2 linked regions of the Tenggerimyces flavus genome follow. Each later gene encodes a partner of the first gene's protein in a complex. Links are inferred from orthologs where the notes say so. Each region holds a gene or a part of one and is shown on either strand. Other genes may lie near its edges.

What was found.
Region 2: the proteins of pcrA (region 1) and uvrB are in contact, whole or in part, in a crystal structure (PDB 7EGT), measured with the Thermus thermophilus proteins. The link is inferred for Tenggerimyces flavus from one-to-one orthologs. Residues at the interface, in WP_096412145.1 of Thermus thermophilus: His654, Arg656, Phe657, Gln666, Asp668, Glu669, Lys680, Arg681, Leu682, Ser683, Lys685, Tyr686, Ala687; in WP_096411307.1 of Thermus thermophilus: Glu23, Leu25, Arg26, Asp27, Gly28, Glu29, Arg30, Phe31, Arg55, Glu326, Asp327, Phe328, Glu379, Ser382, Gln383, His398, Gly400, Arg401.

What each region holds. Positions count from the first base shown.
Region 1 is NZ_JAFBCM010000001.1:8,002,889-8,006,250, forward strand. Bases 114-3,161 are described here. They hold pcrA (DNA helicase PcrA), read right to left. Parts: upstream 2,791-3,161; coding sequence 436-2,790; downstream 114-435. Other genes in these bases: JOD67_RS37255 (hypothetical protein), read right to left, coding at 114-414. Also shown: more of JOD67_RS37255, read right to left, coding at 1-113; JOD67_RS37265 (gamma carbonic anhydrase family protein), read right to left, coding at 3,271-3,362. UniProt on the Escherichia coli protein: A helicase with DNA-dependent ATPase activity. Unwinds DNA duplexes with 3'-5' polarity. Translocates on single-stranded DNA with 3'-5' polarity. Initiates unwinding more efficiently from a nicked substrate than double-stranded DNA.
Region 2 is NZ_JAFBCM010000001.1:4,519,248-4,522,483, reverse strand. What follows is about bases 199-3,120. They hold uvrB (excinuclease ABC subunit UvrB), read right to left. Parts: upstream 2,753-3,120; coding sequence 644-2,752; downstream 199-643. Other genes in these bases: JOD67_RS21095 (epoxide hydrolase family protein), read left to right, coding at 2,920-3,120; JOD67_RS21105 (hypothetical protein), read left to right, coding at 199-642. In the rest of the region: more of JOD67_RS21105, read left to right, coding at 1-198; more of JOD67_RS21095, read left to right, coding at 3,121-3,236. UniProt on the Escherichia coli protein: The UvrABC repair system catalyzes the recognition and processing of DNA lesions. A damage recognition complex composed of 2 UvrA and 2 UvrB subunits scans DNA for abnormalities.

The sequences.
Region 1 (3,362 bases):
TTCGACGCCGTGCGCGAAGCTCCCCTCCCCGAGCGCACGGGCAGCCTCGCGGCCGCGGACCGTCACGCGGATCTCGTGCGGCCCGCCCTGCGGCAGGTGCAGGACGGGAGCATCGTGACGCGGCACGTAGGAGTCGTCGAGGATCTCGAGGACGTCGCCGCGTTCGCGGGTGAAGCTGCTGAGCCAGGACGCCTCAGCATCCGCATCCGGCGGTGGCTCCTCGTCGTGGAGCTCGAGGCACACCGCCGGGGAGTGGTCATGCGTCCCGCTGTCGAACACGATCCATCCGGATCCGTGCCCGGCGATCTCTCCGTGCAGGTCGATCTCGAAGATGTTGGTGAGCTCGCCGGTAGTGCCGATCGACAGGAGGAAGCGCCCGTAGCTGACGGCGACCTCGGTGTCTGTGCTGCGCATCCCTCAGCCTGCCCGGCGAGGCTAGAGCTTCTGCACCGGCGCGTACCGGAGCAGCAGCCGCTTCACGCCCTCGGAGCCGAAGTCGACCGTGGCCTCGGCGTTGTCGCCGACGCCGCGCACGGTCACCACCGAGCCCAGGCCGAACGTGTCGTGCACCACGCGGTCGCCCGGCTCCAGCGAGGGCACCGCGCCGCCGCCGGCGGTGCGGGCCGCGCGGCGTTCGGCCCGGCGGGACGAGGACGACTTCGAATGCCAGGAGGTCTGGTCGGCCTCCGTACGCCGCCACTCGATGAGGTCCTCGGGGATCTCCGGCAGGAACCGCGACGGCGGGTTCTGCTGCGGCGCGCCCCACGAGCCACGCGAGATCGCGCGGGACACGTACAGCCGCTTCTCCGCGCGGGTGATGCCGACGTACGCGATCCGCCGCTCCTCCTCCAGCTCGGAGGGATCGTTCACCGAACGGCTGTGCGGGAAGACGCCTTCCTCCATGCCCGTAAGGAAAACGACTGGGAACTCCAGGCCCTTCGCGGTGTGCAGCGTCATCAACGTGACCACGCCGCCGTCCTCCGCGTGCTCGCCCTCCTCCTGCTCCTCGGAGTCGGGGATCTGGTCGGCGTCGGCCACCAGCGACACCTGCTCGAGGAAGTCCGACAGCAGACCCGGCGTGCCGTTCACCACCGCGGCGTCGGAGAACTCACGTGCCACCTCGATGAGCTCGCCTACGTTCTCGATCCGCGTCTTGTCCTGCGGGTCGTCGGACGCCTCGAGCTCCGCGAGGTAGCCCGTCTTCGCCATCGCCGCTTCGAGAATCTCCGCCGGCGGCACCTCGGCCTCGACCATCGCGAGCAGCTCGTCGAGCAGCGTCACGAACCCCTCGACGTTCGTCTGCGACCGGGTCGCGATGCCCGGTGCGTCGCCGGCCCTGCGCAGCGCCTGCCAGAACGTGATCCGGTCGCGCGCGGCGAGCGCCTCGATGCACGCCTCGGCGCGGTCGCCGATGCCGCGCTTGGGCACGTTCAGGATGCGCCGTAGCGAGACGGTGTCCTCGGGGTTGGACAGCAGCCGCAGGTACGCGAGCGCGTCGCGGACCTCGCGCCGCTCGTAGAAGCGCACGCCGCCGACGACCCTGTACGGCATGCCGACGCGGATGAAGATCTCCTCGAACACCCGGCTCTGCGCGTTCGTCCGGTAGAAGATCGCGACTTCCTTGGGCTTCGCTAGCTTCTCGTCGCCCAGCCGGTCGATCTCCTCCGCCACGAACTGCGCCTCGTCGTGCTCGTCGTCCGCGACGTACCCGACGATCTTGTCGCCGGCACCCGCGTCTGACCAGAGGTTCTTCGCCTTGCGGCCCTCGTTGCGGCTGATCACCGCGTTGGCGGCGGACAGGATCGTCTGGGTGGAGCGGTAGTTCTGCTCGAGCAGGATGACCTTGGCGTCCGGGAAGTCCTCCTCGAACTGGAGGATGTTGCGAATCGTCGCGCCGCGGAAGCCGTAGATCGACTGGTCCGCGTCGCCGACCACCATCAGCTCGCCGTGCGGGACTTCCGGCGCGGTCGGGTCGACCTCGGTGAGCTCGCGGACGAGGACGTACTGCGCGTGGTTGGTGTCCTGATATTCGTCGACGAGGACGTGCGCGAACTTCTCCCGGTAGTACGTCCGGGCCTCGGGGAACGCCTGCAGCAGGTGCACGGTCGTCATGATCAGGTCGTCGAAGTCGAGCGCGCTCGACTCGCGGAGCCGCTGCTGGTAGAGCGCGTAGCACTCGGCGTACGTCTTCTCGAGGTGGTTTTGCGCGACCCGCGCGGCCTCCTCGTAGTCGACGAGCTCGTTCTTGCGGTCGGAGACCCAGTTGAGGATCGCTCTTGGGTTGTAGCGCTTGGCGTCGAGATCGAGGTCGCGGCAGACGAGGGTCATGAGGCGGCGCTGGTCGGCGGCGTCGTAGATGGAGAACGAGCTCGGGTAGCCGAACCGCTTGATCTCCCGGCGCAGGATGCGGACGCAGGCGGAGTGGAACGTGCTCACCCACATGTACGACGCGGCCTTAGGCCCGATCAGCTCGGCGACGCGTTCGCGCATCTCGCCGGCGGCCTTGTTGGTGAACGTGATCGCGAGCACCGAGCTCGGCCGGGCGTTGCGCTGGGCGAGCAGCCAGGAGATGCGCCTGGTCAGCACGCGGGTCTTGCCCGAACCCGCCCCGGCGACCACGAGCAGCGGGTGTTTCTCGTGCACGACCGCGGCTCGCTGGGCAGGATTCAGCCCCTCGAGGATCGAGTCCGGGTCGCGTCGACGCGGCGCCGGGGCAGGCCGGTCGGCGTCGTCGGCCCCCTCGACGGTGACCGCGAGGGGCAGCTGGGTTTCGGTGGGCAGCGCAGTCATCGTGCAGACCAGCCTACGGTCGAGCACCGACGAAGGCTCGGCGACTCTTCGAACGTGTGTCCAACGATCATGGAAGCTCGCGAGCGACACGTCCGCCGCCACCGCCGCTTCGTTTGGATGAAGGGCACCTTCATCCAAACCTATTGGATGAAGGTGCCCTTCATCCAAAGACGTGGCGGGGGTGGGGGCGAGGTCTGGCTGGGTCGGGGGCACCCTGGTCCGAACCTATGGGACCGGGGTGCCCCCGACCCAAACCACCAGGCACGGTTCATGGCCCCATGAGACGCGCTCGCCGGTTGGATGAAGGTGCCCTTCATCCAACCGGCGACGCGTGGTGCGGACGCGACAGGGCCGATGTGCCGGTGATCATGTACGTGATCATGAAGCGAATCTGGCGCAGGGAGCTGCAACGCCTACATGATCACGTTCATGATCACGGGCGCCCGCGGACGGCGTGGGGGTTTCGAAGCGAGCCGGCGGTCAGAGGAGCTCGTCGTTCGCGTGCTCGCCGAACTCCGCCACCCGTGCCTCGGTCACCTGTTGGTAGCGCGCTACGCGGTCCTCGAAGCGGG
Region 2 (3,236 bases), 3.5 Mb from region 1 along the record:
GTGGTCGACTTCGCTCGTGGCATGGCGAGCGCCATGGTTTCGGTCACGATCCATGCTGATGGCGTGCCGCTTCGCGGCGAAGCACGATGGTCAGACCGGGGCCTGGAGATCTTCGGCGTGCCCCAGCGGAACAACCCGATGGAGCAGGCTGAACACCTCCGAACTCTCGACGCTTTCGTTGAACGAGGTACTCCGAACCCGAGCGTCGTGATCACCACCGACATGCACTTCGAGGAGGTGCACGTCCGGCTGTCATGGGTGAGATCGGCATACCTGGTGGCGTTCGCCGCGCTGGGATGGAGCTACGTCCTGCGTGACGTGATGCAGCCAATCAGGGACCAGCTTATGCGGTCCGACGAGCGCATTCTTCCTACGAACATGCTGCGCGACCCCGATGCTCCGCCTAACAAACGAAGGATGCTGCTGGTCGAGCAGCCCGACGAGCTGCGATCCCTGGCTGTCACTCTCGGCGAATGGACGGTCTTTCTCCCCGGGATCTCCCGTCCGCTCACCTACCAGCAGCTGAGCGAAGGTGTCGCGCAGACCCGCAACGGGCACAGCAGGGTTAAGTTTCGCCTGCATGGCAAGGGAGTTCCTTGGCCGAGCAGGCCGGTCTACGCCCTTGATCGGCTGACCGTCTAGGCTACTTCACTCCCGCTTCGTGCATCCCCCGCAGCTCGCGCTTGAGCTCGGAGATCTCGTCGCGCAAGCGAGCGGCTAGCTCGAACTGGAGTTGCTCCGCGGCGGAGTGCATCTGATCGTTGAGGTCCTGGATCAGATCGGCCAGGTCGGACGACGGCATGGCGACGAGGTTGCGGGCGTGTTGGCCTACTTCGGCGCGGCTGCCCAACGACGGGACCGGGGACTTGCCGCGGGACTGCTGTCGGCCGGAGCCTCCGAGCAGCTTCTGGGTGTCCTCGTCCTCGCGCGCCAGCATGTCGGTGATGTCGGCGATCTTCTTCCGCAGTGGCTGGGGGTCGACGCCGCGCTCGGTGTTGTATGCGACCTGCTTCGCCCGGCGGCGGTTGGTCTCTTCGATTGCCGACTGCATGGACGGCGTCATCGAGTCGGCGTACATGTGCACCTGGCCGGACACGTTACGGGCGGCGCGGCCGATGGTCTGGATCAGGGACGTTCCGGAACGGAGGAAGCCTTCCTTGTCCGCATCGAGGATCGCCACCAGCGACACCTCGGGGAGGTCGAGGCCCTCACGCAGCAGGTTGATGCCGACGAGAACGTCGAACTCCCCCAGCCGCAGCTCGCGCAGCAACTCCACCCGGCGCAGGGTGTCGACCTCGGAGTGCAGATACCGCACCCGAATCCCCTGCTCCAGCAGGTAGTCCGTCAGGTCCTCCGACATCTTCTTCGTCAACGTCGTGACCAGCACTCGCTCAGAACGAGCCTCGCGCAGCCGGATCTCGTGGATCAGATCGTCGATCTGCCCCTTCGTCCCCTTGATGATCACCTCGGGGTCCACCAAGCCCGTGGGCCGGATGATCTGCTCGACGAAACCGTTCGCCTTCGCCAGCTCGTACGGCCCCGGCGTCGCGGACAGGTACACCGACTGGTGGACGCGCTCCTGGAACTCCTCGAACCGCAGCGGCCGGTTGTCCATCGCCGACGGCAGCCGGAAGCCGTGCTCGACCAGCGTCCGCTTCCGCGACATGTCACCCTCGTACATCCCGCCGACCTGCGGGATCGTCACGTGCGACTCGTCGATCACCAGCAGGTAGTCCTCGGGGAAGAAGTCGAGCAACGTGCTCGGCGGCGTCCCCACGCCACGACCGTCGATGTGCCGCGAGTAGTTCTCGATGCCCGAGCACGTCCCGATCTGGCGCATCATCTCGATGTCGTACGTCGTCCGCATCCGCAGCCGCTGGGCCTCGAGCAGCTTGCCCTGCTTCTCCAACTCCGCAAGGCGTTCCTCGAGCTCGCCCTCGATCGAGCCGATCGCGCGCTCCATCCGCTCCGGCCCCGCGACGTAGTGCGTGGCCGGGAAGATCGCGACCTCCTGGTCCTCCGAGATCACCTCACCCGTCACCGGATGCATGGTCGACAGCCGCTCGACCTCGTCGCCGAAGAACTCCACCCGGATGGCGTGCTCGTCGAAGGTCTGGAAGACCTCCAACGTGTCCCCGCGCACCCGGAACGTCCCGCGCGCGCCGGACAGGTCGTTGCGCGCGTACTGCATCTGCACCAGCCGCCGCAGCAGCTGGTCGCGGTTGATCTCCTCGCCTACCTTCAGCCACTCCATCCGGGCGACGTACTCGTCCGGCGAGCCCAGGCCGTAGATGCACGACACCGTCGCCACCACGATCGTGTCGCGCCGACTCATCAGCGACTTCGTCGCGTGGTGGCGGAGCCGCTCGACCTCGTCGTTGATCGAGGAGTCCTTCTCGATGTACGTATCGGACTGCGGGACGTACGCCTCGGGCTGGTAGTAGTCGTAGTAAGAGACGAAGTACTCGACCGCGTTCTCCGGGAACAGCTGGCGCAGCTCGTTGGCGAACTGGGCGGCGAGCGTCTTGTTCGGCTCGATCACCAGCGTCGGGCGCTGCACCTGCTCGACCACCCAGGCGATGCTGGCGGTCTTGCCGGTGCCCGTCGCACCGAGCAGCACGACGTCCGTTTCGCCCGCATTGACCCTCTTCGTGATCTCCTCGATCGCCGCCGGCTGGTCACCGGACGGCGAGTAGTCGGAGACCACCTTGAACGGGGGTCCACTGCGGATGAGGTCCTTGAGCGCACGCATGCCACCAAGGTACGCGGCCCCACCGACAACGCGTCTGGGACGGCTCAGGCGTCGCGCCCGGGCCTGTGGAGGACCGGATTCGGTTGTCCGAGAAACCTGGCACCATCCTCCCCAGCACCGATCGACGCGGAGGGGAGACCGCCATGCAACGAGTGTCACGAAGAGGAATGCTGCGAACGGCCGCGGTAGCCGGCGCGGCCGCGCCTGTCAGCGCGCTGGGGTTCGCGGGTACGGCCGAGGCCGACTCGGACGTCCCGCAGCTGCGCCTACCACCGGCCACCGAGGCCGTCACACCGTTCCGGCTCAAGGTGCCGGAAGGCCTGCTGCGCGACCTCGGGCGCCGGCTCGCGGCCACCCGCTGGCCCGAGCAGGAGACCGTTCCCGACCGGAGCCAGGGCGCCCAGCTCGCGCGCGTTCGAAAGCTTGTTCGCTATTGGCAGAAGCACTACGACGGACGCCGGCTGGAGTCGCGGCTGAACAGGTT